3 regions of the Chryseobacterium nakagawai genome follow, and region 1 is predicted to be linked to each of the others. Evidence: riboswitches for the same ligand, from Rfam matches in the RefSeq annotation. Region 1 holds a riboswitch; each other region holds the start of a gene.
The links. Region 1 has a riboswitch for S-adenosylmethionine ahead of EL260_RS02775 (SusC/RagA family TonB-linked outer membrane protein). Riboswitches for the same ligand answer to the same signal wherever they lie in the genome.
Positions count from the first base shown of each region.

Region 2: it holds a riboswitch for S-adenosylmethionine, as region 1 does, so the genes downstream of both, EL260_RS25055 (TonB-dependent receptor plug domain-containing protein) here and EL260_RS02775 (SusC/RagA family TonB-linked outer membrane protein) in region 1, are expected to answer to the same signal.
Region 3: it holds a riboswitch for S-adenosylmethionine, as region 1 does, so the genes downstream of both, EL260_RS03460 (alpha/beta fold hydrolase) here and EL260_RS02775 (SusC/RagA family TonB-linked outer membrane protein) in region 1, are expected to answer to the same signal.

Region 1 covers NZ_LR134386.1:608,866-615,448, reverse strand. The annotation lists gene EL260_RS02780 (RagB/SusD family nutrient uptake outer membrane protein) at 1-503, opposite strand, end outside; gene EL260_RS02775 (SusC/RagA family TonB-linked outer membrane protein) at 521-3,463, opposite strand; SAM riboswitch class I at 3,547-3,643, opposite strand; gene EL260_RS02770 (helix-turn-helix domain-containing protein) at 3,905-4,237, opposite strand; gene EL260_RS02765 (transposase) at 4,316-4,753, opposite strand; gene EL260_RS02760 (hypothetical protein) at 5,337-5,549, opposite strand; gene EL260_RS02755 (helix-turn-helix domain-containing protein) at 5,992-6,583, shown strand, end outside.
Region 2 covers NZ_LR134386.1:5,538,740-5,545,322, forward strand. The annotation lists gene EL260_RS25050 (APC family permease) at 1-328, opposite strand, end outside; gene EL260_RS25055 (TonB-dependent receptor plug domain-containing protein) at 336-2,780, opposite strand; SAM riboswitch class I at 2,875-2,979, opposite strand; gene EL260_RS25060 (alpha-amylase family glycosyl hydrolase) at 3,078-5,912, opposite strand; gene EL260_RS25065 (T9SS type A sorting domain-containing protein) at 6,112-6,583, opposite strand, start outside.
Region 3 covers NZ_LR134386.1:751,035-757,617, reverse strand. The annotation lists gene EL260_RS03470 (O-succinylhomoserine sulfhydrylase) at 1-903, opposite strand, end outside; gene EL260_RS03465 (ACT domain-containing protein) at 1,020-2,558, opposite strand; gene EL260_RS03460 (alpha/beta fold hydrolase) at 2,562-3,500, opposite strand; SAM riboswitch class I at 3,563-3,670, opposite strand; gene EL260_RS03455 (MGH1-like glycoside hydrolase domain-containing protein) at 3,859-6,474, shown strand.

The DNA.
Region 1 (6,583 bases):
TTATCTTTAAGATAACTGAATTGATAAAAGCTGGCAATATTCAGATAACAGAAAGCACGCAATGCCTTTGCCTGCCCCTTTACCTGGTCTTTTTTTGCCTGGCTTCCTTCTGCAGCATCAATTTTGGCAATAACATTATTCATATTATTGATAGTGGAATACAACATCGTCCAGATAAATAAAGGACGACCTACTGTATTGTTCACCATTTCTGTAAAATCATAAGTAGATGAGAAACCATACTTATTGGTCAACACAGCTACATCGCTTCCCATCGCATCACTTGCTCTTAATACAGTCGAATATCCGATATTAGCAAAAGTAGTCCCGTCATTGTTAAATTTTGCCCAGGTTCCATTGATAACCGTTTCTGCACTTTCAGCCGTTTTGAAGACTTCCACACTGTTAGCCTGATCTGTAGGAGCAGTATCCATCTCACTTTCACAACTTGTGAGTGACCATAATCCTATTAATGCAAAAGATAAATATTTTAAATTTTTCATTGTTCAAATTTTAAAAGTTAGAATGTTGCCTGAAGACCAAAAGTAATCGTTCTCATCGCCGGGTATCGGTAATAAGTTGTCCCATCCAATGCCTGTTCAGGATCCATTCCTTTATGTTTATAGAAGGTCAGAAGATTCTCTGCCTGAATATAAATTCTGAATTTCTTCAATCCGATCGTTTCAAAATAATCAGATGGTAATGTATATCCTAAGCTTACGTTTTTAAGCCTTGCATAGGTTCCTGAATAAAGAAACCTTGTAGAAACTGAAGTCCAATTATTCGTTTTTGTGCTTAAAGCCGGAACATCTGTATAAGGATTGTCAGGAGTCCATCTGTTTAGCATTTCCGTACCCCATGCGCGTCCACCTAAGTTTCCATTATGTAAGATGGAAGTATAATCTGTGTCCAGAATCTTCCCCCCAATCTTGAATGTCAATAATGCAGAAAAATCAAAATTCTTATAATTAATGCTCGTACTGACTCCTCCAGTTAACTTAGGCAGAGCAGAACCTTGCAGCATTTTTGTAGCCTTGGCATATTCTGAAGTTGTTCCTTCCACCGGATTTCCATTAGCATCCTTTGTAATGGTTTTCCACAATGGTTTTCCATTACTTGGGTCTACTCCTACCCATTCCGGAATAAAGAAATCATATACAGATCCCCCTTCATTCAATTGTTTGGTTGTTCCTACCACAAGAGGACCTTTAGGCAATTTAGTTACCGTATTGTTTAAGGTGCTCAGATTAATATCCACGTTCCATTGGAAGTCCGTATTTTTAATAGGTGTTGTGAATAATGAAAATTCAAAACCTGTATTCTTTATTGTTCCAATATTGGCCGGATAATCAGTGATCCCTAAAGACGGAGCAACCGGTACATTAAAGAGGAGGTCTTTACTTTTTCTTTCAAAATATTCTACGTTTCCTTTAATTCTGTTATTAAGAATGGCAAACTCAAGTCCTACATTCAAATTAAGATTGGTTTCCCATTTCAGATTAGGAGTTCCTACTTTCTCCAACGTTTTTCCAGGCTCACCAGCTAGAGGTGAGTCCCTGTATAATTCCTGATAAGCATAATAAAGGCTCTGTCCATTGGGCCTTAATAATTTATCATTCCCCTGTCCTCCATAGCTTGCACGTAATGTCAACTGATTGAAGAAATTTAGATTTTTAATAAATTCTTCATTTGAAAGTTTCCATGAACCTCCTACAGACCAGAATGTCCCCCATCTGTTATCTTTTGAAAATCTTGAAGAACTATCAGCTCTTGTAGATGCAGATAAGAAATATTTATTATCAAAATCATACTCCACCTTTCCAAGGAAACTCAACAAGCTTAATTTATCACTATTCCCTCCAAAATCCACTAACAGAGAGGCTGCATCAGGCTCATAGTAGTTGGGTAATGAGAAACCTTGTCTGCTACCGGAAATAATTTGGTAATCATATTTATAAAATTCATGACCTCCCAATACATTAATATGATGTTTTCCAAACCTCTTATCATAAGTCAGAATATTACTGGTCGTATAGGAAAGTGTTCTGCTATTCGCTTTTCTTACAGATCCTCCGGTCTCCTTTCCTTGTCCAAGAAGCGGATTGGTATAAAAATGCTCATTAAAGCTAACAAGATCAACAGAAAAACTTGTTCTAAACTTCAGCTCCGGAAGAAATGTAAACTCCATAAATCCTTTCCCTGAAAAATTATCGATCTTATTTTCATTTTTATCCAATGGTAAACTTGCCGCTAAATTTTGATTCTGAAGTGCCGCAGTAGGTCTGTATCTTCCAAAATCATAAATCTTGTTCCCTTCCGCATCCACTACATAAGATCCATCCGGATTTCTTTCATAATAAGGATAAAAAGACGGAATTGCCCTTGCCGCCTGAATAATATTACTCGCCTTAGAATCTGAAGAACTTGGAGCCTGCTGAATACTGTTCGTGTAACTTAAGTTCGCTCCAACATTCAACCATTTTTTAACTTCAGAATTTATTTTTAATCTCGTACTGTATCTTTTAAACCCAGATTCAATAGCCATTCCTTTATCATCTAGATAACCTAATGAAAAGAAATAATTACTTTTTTCATTTCCCCCGCTGATGTCTAGATCAACCTGATTTCTGGAAGCAACTCTTTGAAGAACATCTCTCCAGTCATCATTCCATAAAGCTCTCGCCCCCGGTAATAATTTCCCGTCTGTTCCCACTGGTTTTGGATAATTAGCTCCATAAGGATTAATTGATAATCCGGTACCAGATACAATATTGTCTGTTGCCATCTGTGCTGCCTGTTGTGCAGAAATCTGACCGGATTGGTATCCGTTTCTCATTGCCTCCCAATACAATTGGAAATATTGATCCGTAGTGACCTGCTCATAATCTTTTACCGCTCTGCCTGAAAACCCCTGGCTGATGTTAAGGTTTACCCTGGCTTCTCCTTTTTTACCGGATTTTGTGGTAATGATAATAATTCCGTTCGCTCCTCTTGAACCATACAAAGCACTTGCCGTAGCATCTTTTAAAACACTGATGGATTCTATATCATTAGGACTGATCGCATTGATGTTTCCGTCAAAAGGAATCCCATCCACAACGTATAAAGGCTCACTGGAAGCACTAACCGAACCTACCCCTCTGATCCTGATCGTAGAAGTAGCTCCAGGCTGTCCTGATGCACCGGTAACCTGAATTCCGGGAACCTGTCCTTCCAATGCTTTGGTAATGTTGGTCACAGGTCTGTTATTGATTTTATCACTGGAAATTGTTGCTACGGAACCGGTGTAGCTATTTCTTTTTGCTTTTCCGTAAGCCACCACAACCACTTCATCAATTTCCTTTTCTTTAAGAGTATCCTTTTTCGGTTTGGAATTTTGCCCGCTTACACTTACAATTCCTAAGAAAAATACAGCAACGGGTGGAATCCAAATTTTAGAATTAAATAGATTTTTATTAATCATAATCAATTTTATTTACCATATATTAAAATTTTGCCCTTTACTGAAAAAACAGCAAAGGGCATCGATAAATACGATAAACCAAATGCTTATTTTTCCTTTAAAGGCTGAATGTAACACCTTACATAACGCAGGTTGTCAAGACTTCGTAGGGTCAGTTCCCTCCATCTTTCTTTATAAGCCGATCGAAATATGGTTGCAAATCTATAAACTTTTAGTCTACAAAACAAGTAGACTTATAAAATTTTCATGATAATTTTTCAAAATTTATTATAATATTTTATTAATACCCACCACTATAAGACCTTAAATAAATTATCATTTTAATAAATATGATAAATATCATTAAATTGTATTTAATGATAAAACCATCTCATAATATCAAAAAAATGGTGCCTAAGCACCATTAAATTAAAATCCCTAAAAACCGTTTTAAATGTAAAATTATTGATTACATTCAAAACTTTTTTTCCACTTTGCTAAAGTATTTCTACTCATTTTAAATTGATTCGCCATTTGAGTATTATTATATCCATGGTCTTTTTGAAAATTTAAAATTTTTATAATAGCAGACTTATCATAAGACTTATGTCTTTGATTAAATTTTTCTGTTTCAATTCCTTCTAATCCGAAGACAATTTCATTAAGCTTAAGAACATCCAATGCCGTCAATCTTTTTTTTTGTAAAATAGGCGCACATATTTCAAGCTTTTGAGGATGCTTCATGGCAATGATATCGGTATAAATTCTTATATAATCAGGACCTTGTTCTATCATATATTCAATGTTTTTAATTTAATATTTCAGTGCATGAGCCAACCATTTATTTTCTAACTATCAAAATGAAAAACCTATTTAAGATTTATCATACTTACTAGCCCATTTATAAAGTGTAGTTTTAGGAATCTTGTATTCCTCTATTACCTGTTGTTTTGTTTTCTGTCCGGTACTGATAAGCTCCAAAACAAAATCTATTACTTCTTTAGTATATACATTCTTCCGAAACTGCGGAAGAGAAGAATCCTTTTTGGGACTAACTGTATTATATCCCATATTGGCTTGCGGTGCAAATATGATGATATGCTGGGTATAGATTCTAAAGAAATCATATTCTAAAAGCTTACTCCATCTCAACAGAACTTCCGTATCCAGACTTTTTTGCATAAACATTTCGTACACTTCATCATCTGTAATATTAAGAAAGTTGCAAACCCGAATCATTGAAATTCCCAAGCTCTCATATCTTTCCTTAATACACGCTCCTATATGAATGTTTTTAAAATCAAATACCATTATTTAAAAATTACATATTGATAAATTAAAAAATCAGGCAGAATTAAGATTCATCATCAAAATATGGAAATTAGCAAGATGAAAAAATCACAATTATAACTGGACGTTCTACCTGATATTCTTTATTTCATTCAGTCCCAAAAATAATATCTTTTTATGTATGACTGCTTTACAACATCATCTTCAAAGACAAGGAGAAGGCATCTGCGGCTTTCAAACATCTTTTGAGGCACAGCATAGCTCCAAATCTCTGAATGCCAATAGTTAAAACCATGTCCTAACATTGAGACGATTTCCTCTTTACTCTTATTAAGAAAAATCTCCGGCTTAATCAGCTGTAAATCCTTATATAAATACTTCATTATATAGTGCATGTTATTAAATCAAACTAAGAAATCATTCCGTCTATCCATCTTCAGGATATTACCTCCTCCTATTGTTGCATAACATGACTGTTCTCCAATATTTAGTTGGGAAGATGGTAGTAGTAGGATTGGTAATTGTAGGTATACTGACACCGTATACCTCAATGTACCCTCTCCAGAATTAAAATTCCCTGAAGAAAGAGTTGCTGTAAGCCCATTCACGGTCCTATGGATTGTGTAGGATAAGTTCCACCACTTTCTCCCAGATAAGGAACATTCATGGTTCCCATATAAGGAGTCCTGGCATTATTAATCCCTACGTGGGAAAATGATACTTCAGAAACAACAACCATTAGTAAATGTATTTTTATTTTAGTTAAAAAATTGATAAGGTATTTCTTAGAGACTCCATAAGTATTAAAAATCATCATTTGTGTTTTTATTTATTGAATGACATTTGTGTTGTTAATTATTGATTTTTGCATTTCATAAAGGATTGATTAGTTTATCTTAATTTCTAAATCATAATTATTTTTTAGCATAATAGTTTACTTGTTAAAAATAACCTCAAAACCATTTTTCTTTTCTTTATTTAAATTTTTGTCATAAATTCGAAAAATATATGTGAAAGAAAAATTCATAAAAACTATTATAATAACCTAAGATTAAAAATTCATTTATAATCAATCATTTTTGATTTTGTAACAAGCTTTTTGCAAAGTTATTCCTCAAGAAGATTCAAAAAAAATCAACTATAAATGATAATCTAGAAATTGACTTAACATTCATAAGGATCTTAAAGCCAAACAATTAAAAGAATGATTTATTAGATTTCATTAACAATTATTATAATATTTAATTTAAATGTCCACATTGAAAATAAAAAAAGACCAGATACATAGGTTAAAACTGGAACTGATGGATAGATATGTGATTCTTATGATTTCTATCTTAGGAGTCTACTCCATCATTTTTATTTTTTTTATACCCGACAAAATTCTATCCTGGTATCTGCCGGCAGGGATCTTATTCTTAGGATCCGGTTATTCATTTGCACGAAAAAGATTTTCTCCCAACCTCATTGTAAATACTTATCTCATACTTGCCCCCATATTCGGTTTTTATCTCATGCTTGCTTTTTGGGAAAATTCTGTAGCCAGCTTCTCATGGTTATTACCCATTCCTTTAGGAGCTTATATTTTTTTTTCTAAAAAAGGCACCATAAAGTATGTTGCCTATACTCTGATCATAATTATTACAGCCAGTATCACCGCTGACAATTTGAAATATGCCTTTCCAAAGCATACTCAAAGGGAGGTCATGTTTACAGACATCAATTTATTTATTTCAAATATTCTGGTCGTATCCTTATTGATTTATTACAAAGACAAAATCAAAAAGCAAGAAATACTGGAACATGCAGATTCACCACCTCTCCCAAAGGCTAAACCTTATGAACCCAAAA
Region 2 (6,583 bases), 670 kb from region 1:
TGGCTAAAGCTGCCAATGCGACTGGTGAAGAAAACCCAATAATTAAGGAAATCCAACTTATCAGGTATCCAAATAAAGGATGATACGTTTCTTTAAGATAAATAAAATCACCGCCGTTTCCTTTAAAATGGGAGCCTAATTCCGCATAACAGAAAGCTCCGAACAGCGCCAGAATTCCTCCGATTATCCATAACAGGAAAATACTGTAGGTATTGGTAATATCTGATAATTGAAATCCCAGGGTTGTAAAAATCCCTGTCCCTATCATATTGGAAACGACAATAGCTGCGGCTGTTTTCCAGCCAATCTGATGTGAAGCAGTACTCATTTACTCATTAAAAATTAAAATTAAGCCTTCCAAAGAAATAGCTTCCCAATGTACCCATTTGAACCGGTGCATATTTAAACACTCCATAATATGAATTTTTATAGATCTGAAGATCCGGGAAAACATCCAATACGTTATTAGCTCCTACCGTAAAGTTGATATTTTTTGTAATATCATACCCTACACTTATATCGGTAACCACCTTTGGTGAAAACTCCTGAACCTCTCCGAAAGGAAATCCGTCTCTTATGACTTTACCAAAATAGGTATTTCTTACGAGAAAATTGAATTTCCCAATTCCATATGTCAACCCTAATGAAGCTTTTGTTTTTGGGGATAAAGTTTCAATAATATTAATCTGATCCGGGCCAAAAAATTCATTCTGAGGCGTTCCCAGATGTTCAGGAAAATGAAAGTCTGTAATTTTTGTTTCTGTATAGTTTCCGGCAAGATTGATATTTAAGTTTCCACCTGCCAGTTTCCAATCATAGGAAACCACTACATCTACTCCTTTTGTTTCCGTATCAATCGCGTTGGCAAAGAATCTGCCGCTTTCTACTGCATTTCCTTCTCCTACTACTGAAATATCAGATAATCTGGAATCTGTGATATTGCTGGTAATGACAATTCTGTCTTTCACTTTAATGATATATCCGTCTACCGTAATGAATAAGCCTTTGGCAGGTTGTAAGGTAAATCCCGCACTTCCGTTTACAGATGTTTCTTGTTTTAATTTATCAAATCCCAGAACCTGTGCGGCTTGGCTATCATTATTAAAAATTCCTTTCCTTACAATTCCATCACCTGAAGTAGAAATATCCGCAAAAGAGTTATTAAAATACTGCTGCTGAAGTGATGGCGCTCTAAACCCTGTTCCTACGGCTGCTCTTACTGCATAATTTTTCACAAACTCATACCTTACAGCCAACTTCCCGTTCAGGGTACTTCCAAAATCTGAATAGTTTTCAAATCGGGCAGCAGCATCAATATTCAGTTTCTTAGCAAGATCATAGGAAATATCAGCATACACCGCTGTTGCATGTCTGTCTTTTTTTAAGGCATTATCTGTTGAAAAACCAATAAAGGATTGTGAACCTCCTGCCCCGATCACTTTAGAATCTTTTGTAGCAATATTTCCATTCTCATCATATTGGGTATAAGAAGCTTCATCTCCTGCTTTGATCTGATATTGTTCAAACCTGAATTCTCCTCCGAATGCAATATTGAAGTTCTTTATCTTTTTTGAAACATCAAGATTAATGGTATTTTGTAGAAAACTATGAGCTCCTGCATAAAATCGGGTGGGTGATTTTATACCTAAAGAAGCATTATTGGTATTGCTTACGTTATAATTGAAGGTGTTGCTCCCAAAGGTATTACTCAGGTCTATCAGCCAATTATTAACATTATATTTCGCACCCACAGCATAGGAAATATCGTAGATCTGAGAATTCAGAACTGCCTGAAAACCGTTAGGGTATATTTCTTTAACAATATTAAAATCTTCATTGGGAAGTCTTCTGAAACCATACCCTTTTCCTTCTTTAATGCTGAAACCACCAAAGGAATAGAATTTAAAGTTATCGTTCAAAGGGTATTCTGCATTGAAAAACAATTGCCCTTGTCTGATTTGGGCATCTCCGATCTGGAAATTAAAATAGTCTCTTGTTAATCCTCTTTTATTTATTTCATCATCATCATTTTGTCTTGCAATATCTGGGTTATCTGCAAATTCGTAGGCAAAATTATTTCCGAAAATATCAAGATCGTGATTTTGGGTTCTCGTTGTTTTTCCTCTGTGACTTAGCTGCAATGAAAGATTGATAAAACCTTCATCTTTACCCAAAGAAGTTCCATAATTAACGCCGGCCTGGTAAGTATCACCATCATTTCTTCCGCTTAATCCATAAGTTAAACTTGCTGAAGCGCCTGCATTCTTTTTTAGAATAATATTAATTACTCCTGCAATGGCATCAGAACCGTATTGTGCTGCTGCACCGTCTCTTAACACTTCAATTTTTTCAATAGCAATGACAGGAATTGTACTTAAATCTGTTCCTACAGATCCATTTCCTACCGTATTCTGATAGTTTACCAGGGAAGTCGTATGTCTTCTCTTCCCGTTAAGCAATACCAACACCTGATCCGGCCCCATTCCTCTTAGTGTTACAGGATCAATATGCTCCGTTCCATCAGAAGCAGACTGTCTTACAGCATTAAATGAAGGGATCACATAATTCAGAATGTCCTGAGCCGTCATTTGTGGAGATGATCTTTGGACTTTATCAATATTGATTACATCTACAGGAACCGGCGTCTCCAATTTTGTTCTTTTAACATTACGGTTTCCGACGATGATAATGTCTTCGATTTGTTTTCCTTTTTCCTCCTCCTCCTGGGCAGCGACTAAAATTGTCCCTAGCAGTAATAGAGCGGTGCTTAATTTTTTCATCTTTGTTCTTGCCAATTAATAATATTCTTCCGCAGATGATTCTGCAGCTACACAAGACTTCAAGAAATGGAATTCGTATAAGAAATATTGACTTCACTTATCTCCCCATCGGGTTGGAATTAGCACCTTTACACTTTTGGAATCGTGTAGGTTGCTAAGGTTTCATTGGGCCAAATCCCTCCACCTTTCTTGATAAATCTAGTGCAAAGGTAGACTAATTTTTCAAATATGCAAAAAGCGGATAATCACTACCAAGAAAAAAGGCAAATTCGCTGAATTGCCAATTTGCCTTTGTATTTATTTCACGATCATTTTTTCAATAGCCATTCCGTTTTCTGATTTCAGATGAACCAGATACATTCCCGACGGATAATTGACTCTTAGTTCATAAGTCCCATTTTCTTTATTCAACTTAAATGAATCCAACTTTTTACCACTTCTATCGAAGATCATGATTTCTCCATTTCTGGCTTTATTAAATATTAATTTTGCAACACCATTTTTGATCGGGTTATCAGCAATCTGAAGGGATAGCTTGTTTGCAGCATTCACATCAGACGTAGATAAAGCACCGGCATAGTTTCCAAAAATTCTGAATTCTCCGGCCTGTAAAGTGATAGGAGCTGTTGTTGAAGCGATGTTTGAAACTGTATCATCCATCAGGTTTTTCCACTGGCCAGCATAAGGAAAATAAGGAACAACATTTTGTACAGCAGTAGAATAATTTGCCAGAACTACTACGTTTTTCATTCCGTTGATTGTATTGTCATATACATAAATTCTTGTGATAAGCCCATCAGGATCATTGGCAAGATTGTTTGACTCTATGGTGTAAGTCTTTGATTTGAATACCGGATTGGTATTTCTGATATCAATAATCTTTGCCCAAGTATCATAAACTGCCTTTCTGTTGGCATCGGTATCATATCCTAATGTGAAGGCTACAGGTTTTTCATCAGTTCTGCATCCATTGTTAATGCTACCATCCGTGCATCGGTTGATGCTGAATTCGTAGCCTAATTCTCCAAACTGCCAGATCATCTTAGGACCGGGAATGGTAAAGAAGGTAGCTCCAAATGTTTTCATCCTTTCCAAAGCCGTATTTAAATTCTTTACACTATAACTTCCATTGATCGCTCCATAAGCGAGATTTTTAAACATCAGCCTTTCTTCATCATGACTTTCTCCATATCCCACAGCACGCATATCGGTAAAACCATGAAGATTGTGATTCATGCGGTCATAATTGCTATTATCTTTATACCCCATCGTATTTTGATTATAAGGCTCTGTTTGTTTATTCCAAAGCATTACTCCTTTTCCTTCGGCCACTCTGTAATTGGCCCATTGCTGTTCTTCTGCATCAGTTCCCAAATGCTCAAATATCATATAAGAATTAGGATCCAGTGCCCATTGTCTGTCTGCATAGTTCTTCATAATATCTACCCTATCCTGCTGATAAGCATTTGTACAGTTTTCATCATTTTCAGAACAGTTTTGCGTAAAGCCTTTTGTCAAATCCCAACGAAACCCATCAATACGATACTCCTTTAACCACTGCTGAAGACACCTTTCAACGTAGTATTGAGTTGAAGGACTGGTATGGTTAAAATCATTAAACACATTATATGAATGTTTAGGAACCTGATTGAAATAAGGATTATTAGCTCCCACATCTCCGTAACCATCACCATCCGGATCTATATTCCAGAGTCTTACCAAAGGAGAACGCCCTGTTGCATGATTAAAGGCAATATCAAGAATGACAGCAATCCCGTTCTGATGACACAGATCAACAAACTCTTTGAATTTTTCAGGTGTTCCATAAGCTTTGTCTAAAGCATAATGAAAAGAGGTATTATATCCCCAGGAAAGATTTCCTTCAAATTCCATAATAGGAAGCAATTCAATGGCATTAATCTTTAGATTTTTTAAATAAGAAATTTTGTTAATTAAAGACTGCCAGTTTTTTTCCTGTGTAAAATCTCTTAACAACAACTCATATACCATAAGATCTTCTTTTGCAGGCCTTTGAAAATTGGTCACCTGCCAGTTGTAAGGAGTTTGCCCCGTTTTGAATGTTGAAACCTCAAAATCCTGTCCCGCCGGAAATGCCGGAAGATTCGGATAGGTAGAAGATGAAATCCACTGGTCATCATAAGATGATAAGATCTGAGGAGAATAAGGGTCAGCCACTTTTTTCAAATCATTAGTCCTGTATTGGAACGTATACATTTGTTGTGGAGTTAATCCATCTAATTCAATCCAGTAAAGATCGGGATTAGCGGTATCTCTTTTCATCAGATAGGTATCATTCACAACCCAGTTATTAAAACTTCCGATCACGTGGACAAAGTTTTTGTGAGGAGCATACAAAGCAAGCCCAATCTTCGTTTGATCTGCCGGATCATAATTTATTCCCTGTTTGATCCAACCTGGTATGGCTTCAGAAACAACATTTCGGGGAACCTGTAAAATAAATGTTACATTTTTTGAGCTGCTTCCCTCTGTGGCGATTACTTCCATATTCGCGTCTTGAGATACCATGTAATTATAGGAATAAGACTGAGAGGGTGTAGATGTAGAATTTACTACAACCCCATTGGCTTTAAGTTGAAAAGTAGCGTTAACGTTCGTTGTTGCCGTAATATTAATTGAATTCCCTGTTGGAACTGTTGTAAGGCTGTTTGCAGTTGGATTCGTTAAATTTAAATTCAGTACCCCTACATTCACAAAAATATCAGGTGAAGTCTGATGTGATCCGGTTTTATCCTTTAATAAAAATCCAAATCTTCCGATTCCTGTTCTACCGAAAAAAGCCGTTGGCGTTAATGTTAGAGTATATGTATCTGTTGAAATATTGTAATTAAGCTTATTCAATTCATTGGAGTTGTTCCAGCTTCCGTTGGTTGGACAATCCTGGCTGTTCTGATAATTGGTATCAAAGGACCAGGACCACATATAAATTGAATGATTAGTTACTCCCCAGACCGATTCATCAATCTGATCGCCTGGAACTGTCAGGGTAATTGCATCTGTTTCATTAAACGGATTGGGTGAAATGGTATAATTAATCTGCCCGAAAACAACCGTTGTAATGATCAACAAAACAACAAAATAGAATTTTTTCATATCTTTATTTTTATCGAATATAATATTAATTTCTTTTTTGCAGTGATGATTTTATTCTTTTTTTGATTAAACAAGGATCAACATAGCATAAAAAAGGCCCATGAAAAAAATTCCATGAGCCTTTCAATAAAAGTAATTGTAATGAACTATCGTATGTAACGGAAATCTAACAGATATATTGATTCAAATGTTAAAAAAATTAGTCTTTCATAATTTTCTTTACCACAGATTCTCCGTTCTTTAATTTTAACTCTATCATATATAAACCAGAGGGAAGAGTATTCATGTTGATCTGATTATCTGAGAATGGAGCCATTATACTTTGCCCAACAGCATTAATGATCTTGATTCCTTCAATCACAGAAGTACTTTTTACCGTAAGAATTCCTTTCACAGGATTTGGAAAGACCTCAACCGTTTTTTTCTTCAAATTGAGATCAGAAGTTCCAAGTTCTGACTCTACTTTCATACATCTTACTGAAGACCCTTGTCCTCGTGAAGCTCCCGCAGAGGCATTAGTAATGGTAGTTCCTATGTACAAATATTTTCCTCCAATACCAGTAGGAGTAGAACTCCAGAAGTATCCTTTTTGTCCTGCAGAAGTAATACCTCCATTGGATGAACTACGGAAACCTCCCATAGGTAATTTTAAAAATCCTGCATATGCTTTT
Region 3 (6,583 bases), 140 kb from region 1:
ACCTAGTTTCATCTGCTTTTTAGCGACTTCATAGTTTGGATGGGATTTCAGGAATGGATATTTTACGAGTTCCACATTAGGATGGCTTTCTAAAAATTCAGCTACCTTCAATGCATTTTCACAGTGTTTTTCCACACGGATTGCTAATGTTTCAAGGCTTTTTGATAATACCCATGCATTAAAAGGGGACAACGCAGGTCCTGTATTTCTTGCGAAAAGATAAATTTCTCTGATCAGGTCTTCTTTTCCTACTGCGATTCCTCCCAATACTCTTCCCTGCCCGTCGATCAACTTCGTTGCAGAATGTACAACAACATCCGCACCATATTTAATAGGCTGCTGAAGATAAGGAGTTGCAAAACAGTTATCTACAATAAAAATCAGATTATGTTTTTTTGCGATTTGTCCGAAAAATTCCAGGTCCAGGATTTCAATTGCAGGATTGGTAGGAGTTTCAAGGTATAAAATCTTTGTATTCGGTTTAATATACTGTTCTACATTCTGTGCATCTTCTGCTTTGAAATAAGTGGTTTCAATATTCCATTTCGGAAAATACTTTGTGAATAAAGTGTGAGTAGATCCGAAAACGGACTGACAACTTACAATATGATCTCCAGCACTTAATAAAGCTGCAAATGTAGAATAGATTGCTGCCATTCCGGTTGCAAAGGCATATCCTGCTTCTGCTCCTTCCATTTTTGCAATCTTCTCTGTAAATTCAGATACGTTCGGATTGGAGAAACGGCTGTACAGATTTTTAGGTTTTTCTTCAGCAAAACTTGCTCTCATATCTTCAGCATCCTGAAAAATAAAGCTGGAAGTAAGATATAATGGTGTAGAATGTTCGTCAAACTGAGATCTCTCCGTCTGAGTTCTTATTGCTGATGTTTCGAAATTTTCCATATAGTTTTAATTGATTTACCAATGTATCAATCTAACAGTGTAATAATGAGATTCTTCGCTTTGCTCAGAATGATAGTCATTGGTAAACTGTTACATTATTAAATTGTTACATTAATTTATTTTGTTTCACTTAGTCTTAAAATATCACCGAATACTCCTCTGGCAGTTACCTGTGCTCCGGCTCCGGCTCCCATAATCACGATTGGGTTTTCGCCATAACTTTCTGTATAGATCTCAAAGATGGAATCTGATCCTTTCAACTGCCCTAATGCTGATGTTGCAGGAACAGAAATCAGTTTTACATCCAACTCACCTTTGTCTTTCTGTAAATCTCCATGTAAATCTCCTACATATCTCAATACATGACCTGGCTCCTGGTTTTCTTTGATCTTCTGATATTCTTCATCCAGCTCGTCTAATCTTGTAAGAAATTCTGATTTTGAAACCTCAAGTAAGCTTTCCGGAACGAGATTTTGAATGTTGATATCTTCAAATTCGTTGATTAGATCTAATTCTCTTGCCAAAATCAATAATTTTCTTGCTACGTCATTTCCTGAAAGGTCTTCTCTTGGATCTGGTTCTGTATATCCTTTTTCTAAAGCTTCGTTGATAATTGTTGAAAATTTATCTTCTCTCAAAGAGAAATTGTTGAAAACATAGCTCAATGTTCCCGAAAAAACTCCTTTAATTCTTGTGATATTCTCTCCTGAAAGGTGTAATAATTTGATCGTATCAATTAAAGGAAGACCTGCACCTACGTTGGTTTCATACAGATAACGTCTGTTGTTTTTACTCAACGTATATCTTAGTTTTCTGTATTCTTCAATCGGAAGGGTATTGAAAATTTTATTGGAAGACACCAGATCAAATCCGTTTTCTGCTAATGCATGATAATTTTTTACAAAATCTTTACTTGCTGTGTTGTCTACAACAATCAGGTTCTCTAATTGATTTTCATTGGAAAAATTGATTAATTCCTGAACGTCAGAAGAATGCTCTGCCGTTAAAACCTCATCAGACCAATTATTGTCAAACCCTTTTTTATTGAATGCAATTTTCTTTGAATTGGCTACTGCAACAACTTTCAGATCTACTTTTTTACGTCTTTTGATCTCTTCTGAAGACTCAAGAACCTGCTCAATTAATGTTTTCCCTACATTTCCATGGCCAATAATTGCCAGATGAACGGTCTTCGGTTTTTTGAAAATCTCAGATTCTATAATATTTCTTGTTTTTTCATCCTGTGAAGAAGTTACTACGATGTTTACTCTGTTTTCTCCAGCAACTTGATTTAAAAGCAATGGAAAAACATTGTTTCTAGCCAATTCTGCAAAAACTTTATTGGAATCTTCTGCTACAAAACCAATCACAGAAACATTGTTGATACTGTATATTTGAGATACTTTTCCTGATTTTCTTTCTGCTTCAAACTCATCAATAAGACAAGCTACTGCTTTTTCAGCATCGTTTTCGTGAACTAAAATAGAAATTCCGTTTTCTATAGCTTGCTGAGAGATTACTCCCACACTGATGCGCGCTAAAGTAAGCGCTTTAAAAATTCGTCCGTCAATTCCGATTTCCCCTAAGAAATCTACCCCTTCAAATTTGACAATTGATCTGTTCTTCAAAAATTTTATTTCTTTAGCATTTTTCATTACTTATAAAATGTTTTTTATGATATTATTTAATTGTTGATATTCCATTAGGAAGGCATCATGCCCGTGTATAGATTGGATCTCGTGATAAGAAATATTCTCCTTTTTCTTTTTCAGTTTCTCAAAACACATTCGGATTTCAGAAGCCGGGAAGAATAAATCTGTATCTACGGAGATCATGTGCATTCGTGCTTGTATATTCTCCAGAGCAGTTTCATCAGCATTGATATTCATCAATAAATGATTCATCAGCTTGTATGCTTGTAAACTAAACCTTTCGTTTAGCGCGTTACCATGATAAACCAGCCAGTCTTCTGATTCTAAGCATTGCTTTTCCTGATTGTATTTGTTTTGAAATCTGTCGTTAAGTGATTCCGGAGTTCTATAGCACAACATCGCATGGATTCTTGCTTTTTGTAATGGTTCTTCTTTATCATTCAATAAAAATTTCTGAACCAGACATTGTGCATGAAGCCAATCATGAGTTCTGTAGTCACAGGCAATGGGAATAAAAATTTCTGCCAGCTTTGGTTGTTTTGCTAACATTTCCCATGCAATTCCTCCTCCCAGGGAGCCACCAATAATGGTATATAAATTTTTGATATGTAGAGCTTCTAATCCTTTCAGAAAAATATTGCCTATATCTGAAGGCGTGAAGTCTTCATAGTCTTCAATTAAAAAATGATCGTAACCGTTTCCGGGGATATTGAAACACAGAACAGTGTACTTATTAGTATCAACGATCTGATTTTCGCCTACCAATTGTTTCCACCAGCCTTTTTCTCCGGATACATTTGAATTTCCGGTAAGGGCATGATTAATTAAAATGATTGGAGCTGTAAACAGATCTTTCCCGAAAAGCTCATAGCTCAACGAGATATCGTATTCCTTTTGGGAATGGGTTTGATACGAAAGATTAATATAGTTTAGTTCTGTTTTCAATTCTATTATATATTTTAATACAATTGAAAATGCCACAGGAAATGGCTGAAAAGAACTTCAGTAAGTTATCTGTCCAAAATAATTTTGGTAGAACGTAGCACCTTCTTTGCTTGCGCAAAGGGTTGCTAAGGTTTCATAGGGTCTAATCCCTCAACCTTTCTTGATAACATTTTCAATATTTGAATGAACGAATGGTGCAAAGGTAGTTCTTTTCTTTTAAAATCAAAAAAAAAATAATTTAATATTAAAAAAAGCCCTTAAATAGAAGTCTCTCAAGGGCATATTAATTATTCTTCAGATAAAATGAATTGGAATTATTTTTCAAAAAAACTACCTTCGTAAAGAAAAATGATGATATATGATCGCCGAAAAAGAAAGATTACAAGATACCAAATGGAAAAACTGGGGACCTTATGTAAGCAACCGGCAATGGGGAAATGTAAGAGAAGATTATAGCCCGGACGGAAATGCCTGGAACCATACCAATCATAATAATGCGGAAAGCTACGCCTACCGTTGGGGTGAAGAAGGTATTGCAGGAATTTCTGATGTAAAACAGCTGTTCTGCTTTGCGCTTTCGTTCTGGAATAAAAAAGATAAAATCGTTAAGGAACGTTTCTTTGGTCTGAGCAATCCTCAGGGAAACCACGGAGAAGACATCAAGGAAATTTTCTATTATCTGGATAATACCCCTACTCATAGTTATATGAAAATGGTTTACAAATATCCGATCAATGAATTCCCTTATGATGATCTTGTCACAGTAAACGGAAGGCGCAGCAAACAGGAGCCGGAATATGAGATCTTTGATACCGGAATTTTTGATAATGATGCCTATTTTGATATTTTCATTGAATATTGTAAAGCAGATCACAACGATATTCTGGTAAGGGTAACGATATGCAACCGAAGCCAACAAGATGCTCCAATAGTAGTAGCACCAACAGCCTGGTTTAGAAACAACTGGAAATGGGGTTATAATACCTATAAAGGAGAAATGAATGCCTCCGATGACGGAAGTATTACTATTGGGCACGACAGTATTTCCATCAAAAAGTTTTATTCAAGAAATGGAAATGCCCAAAGCGTATTCTGCGAAAATGAAACCAATACTCCAAAGCTGTATGGAGCACCACAGGCAGAAAATACTTATTTTAAAGATGGGATTAATGATTTTATCGTCCATCATAGTAATACCGTAAACCCTGAAAAAAGAGGTAGCAAAGCTTCTTTTTTAATTGACGAACTCATTGGAGCAGGGCAATCTCAGGTCTTTGAATTCAGACTATGTCCTGAGGAAAGTGATGAGCCTTTTGAAAATTTTGATAAAATCTTTGAGATCAGGCAATCTGAAACCGAAGAGTTTTATCATGAAATTCAGAATGATACCACCAATGAAGACGAAAGGAATGTGCAAAGACAAGCTTTTGCAGGACTTCTTTGGAATAAACAGTTTTATCACTATAATGTTGGAAAATGGCTGAAAGGAGATCCCAACTTTGAGGCGCCCAGAAACTTTAATCAGTATGTAAGAAATACGGAATGGAACCATCTTCACAATAAAGATATTATTTCGATGCCCGATAAATGGGAATATCCATGGTATGCAACCTGGGATTTGGCATTTCACTGTGTTCCTTTATCCATCATTGATGCTGAATTTGCCAAAGGGCAGCTATTACTCCTTACCAAAGAATGGTATATGCATCCTAACGGACAGCTGCCAGCCTATGAATGGAATATGAGCGATGTGAATCCACCTGTACATGCATGGTCTTGCTTCAGGGTTTTTAAAATTGATGAAAAAAACAATGGAAAACCCGATTTATTATTCCTTGAAAAAGTCTTCCAAAAACTTCTTCTGAATTTCACTTGGTGGGTGAACCGAAAGGATAAAAACGGGAAAAATATTTTTGGTGGCGGTTTTCTTGGACTGGATAATATCGGAGCCTTTGATCGAAATATGGTTTTAGAGGATGGACAACATCTGGAACAGGCAGACGGAACAAGCTGGATGGCGATGTATGCGCTGAACATGATGCGAATTGCCATGGAACTTGCCCAATATTATCAGGTGTATGAAGATATGGCCATCAAATTCTTTGAGCATTACCTTTATATTGCGGAAGCTATGGAAAATCTTGGTGAAGGAACCAAAGGACTATGGAATGAGGAAGACGGATTTTTCTATGATGTTCTTCAGCTTGGAAATGGAAACAGTGTTTCTTTACGATTGAGAAGTATTGTTGGATTAATTCCATTATTTGCCGTAGAAATTGTAGATCACCGCCTTCTGGAAAAGATGCCGAATTTCAAAACCAGAATGGAATGGATCTTAAAAAACAAACCTGAACTCACCAAACTTGTTTCTCATTGGGATGAAGAAGGCCAGGGCAGAAAACATCTGATGAGCATCCTTCGTAAAAACAGACTGACTAAAGTATTATCAAGAATGCTTGATGAAAAGGAATTTCTAAGCGCTTACGGAATCCGGGCTATGTCTAAAGTATATGAGGAAAATCCATTTGTATTCTCTGTTCACGGTCATGAAAATGTAGTATATTATACGCCTGCAGAAAGCGATAGCAGAATGTTTGGCGGAAACAGTAACTGGCGTGGTCCGATCTGGTTCCCCATTAATTTTCTTATTGTAGAAAGCTTACAACGTTTCCACTATTATTATGGAAATAGCTTAAAAGTAGAATTCCCAACAGGAAGCGGTGAAAAGAAAAACCTGGATGAAGTGGCACAGAATATCAGTAAGAGACTATGTTCTATCTTCTTAAAGGATGAACATGGGCAACGAGCCTTCAATGGAGGAAATCCGAAATTCAATTACGATGAACACTTTAGAGACTATATCACCTTTTTTGAATATTTCCATGGAGACAATGGCCGAGGCGTAGGAGCTTCCCATCAAACAGGATGGACAGCTACAGTGGCGAAATTGATAAAACCAAGGCTTACCTTTTAATGAGCAATGAATAATAGTTAATGAGTAATAAAAAAAACCGGATGAAACATCCGGTTTTCTTTTTGTATATATATTTTTTGCATAAGGTCTATGTGCTTATGTGGTAAGA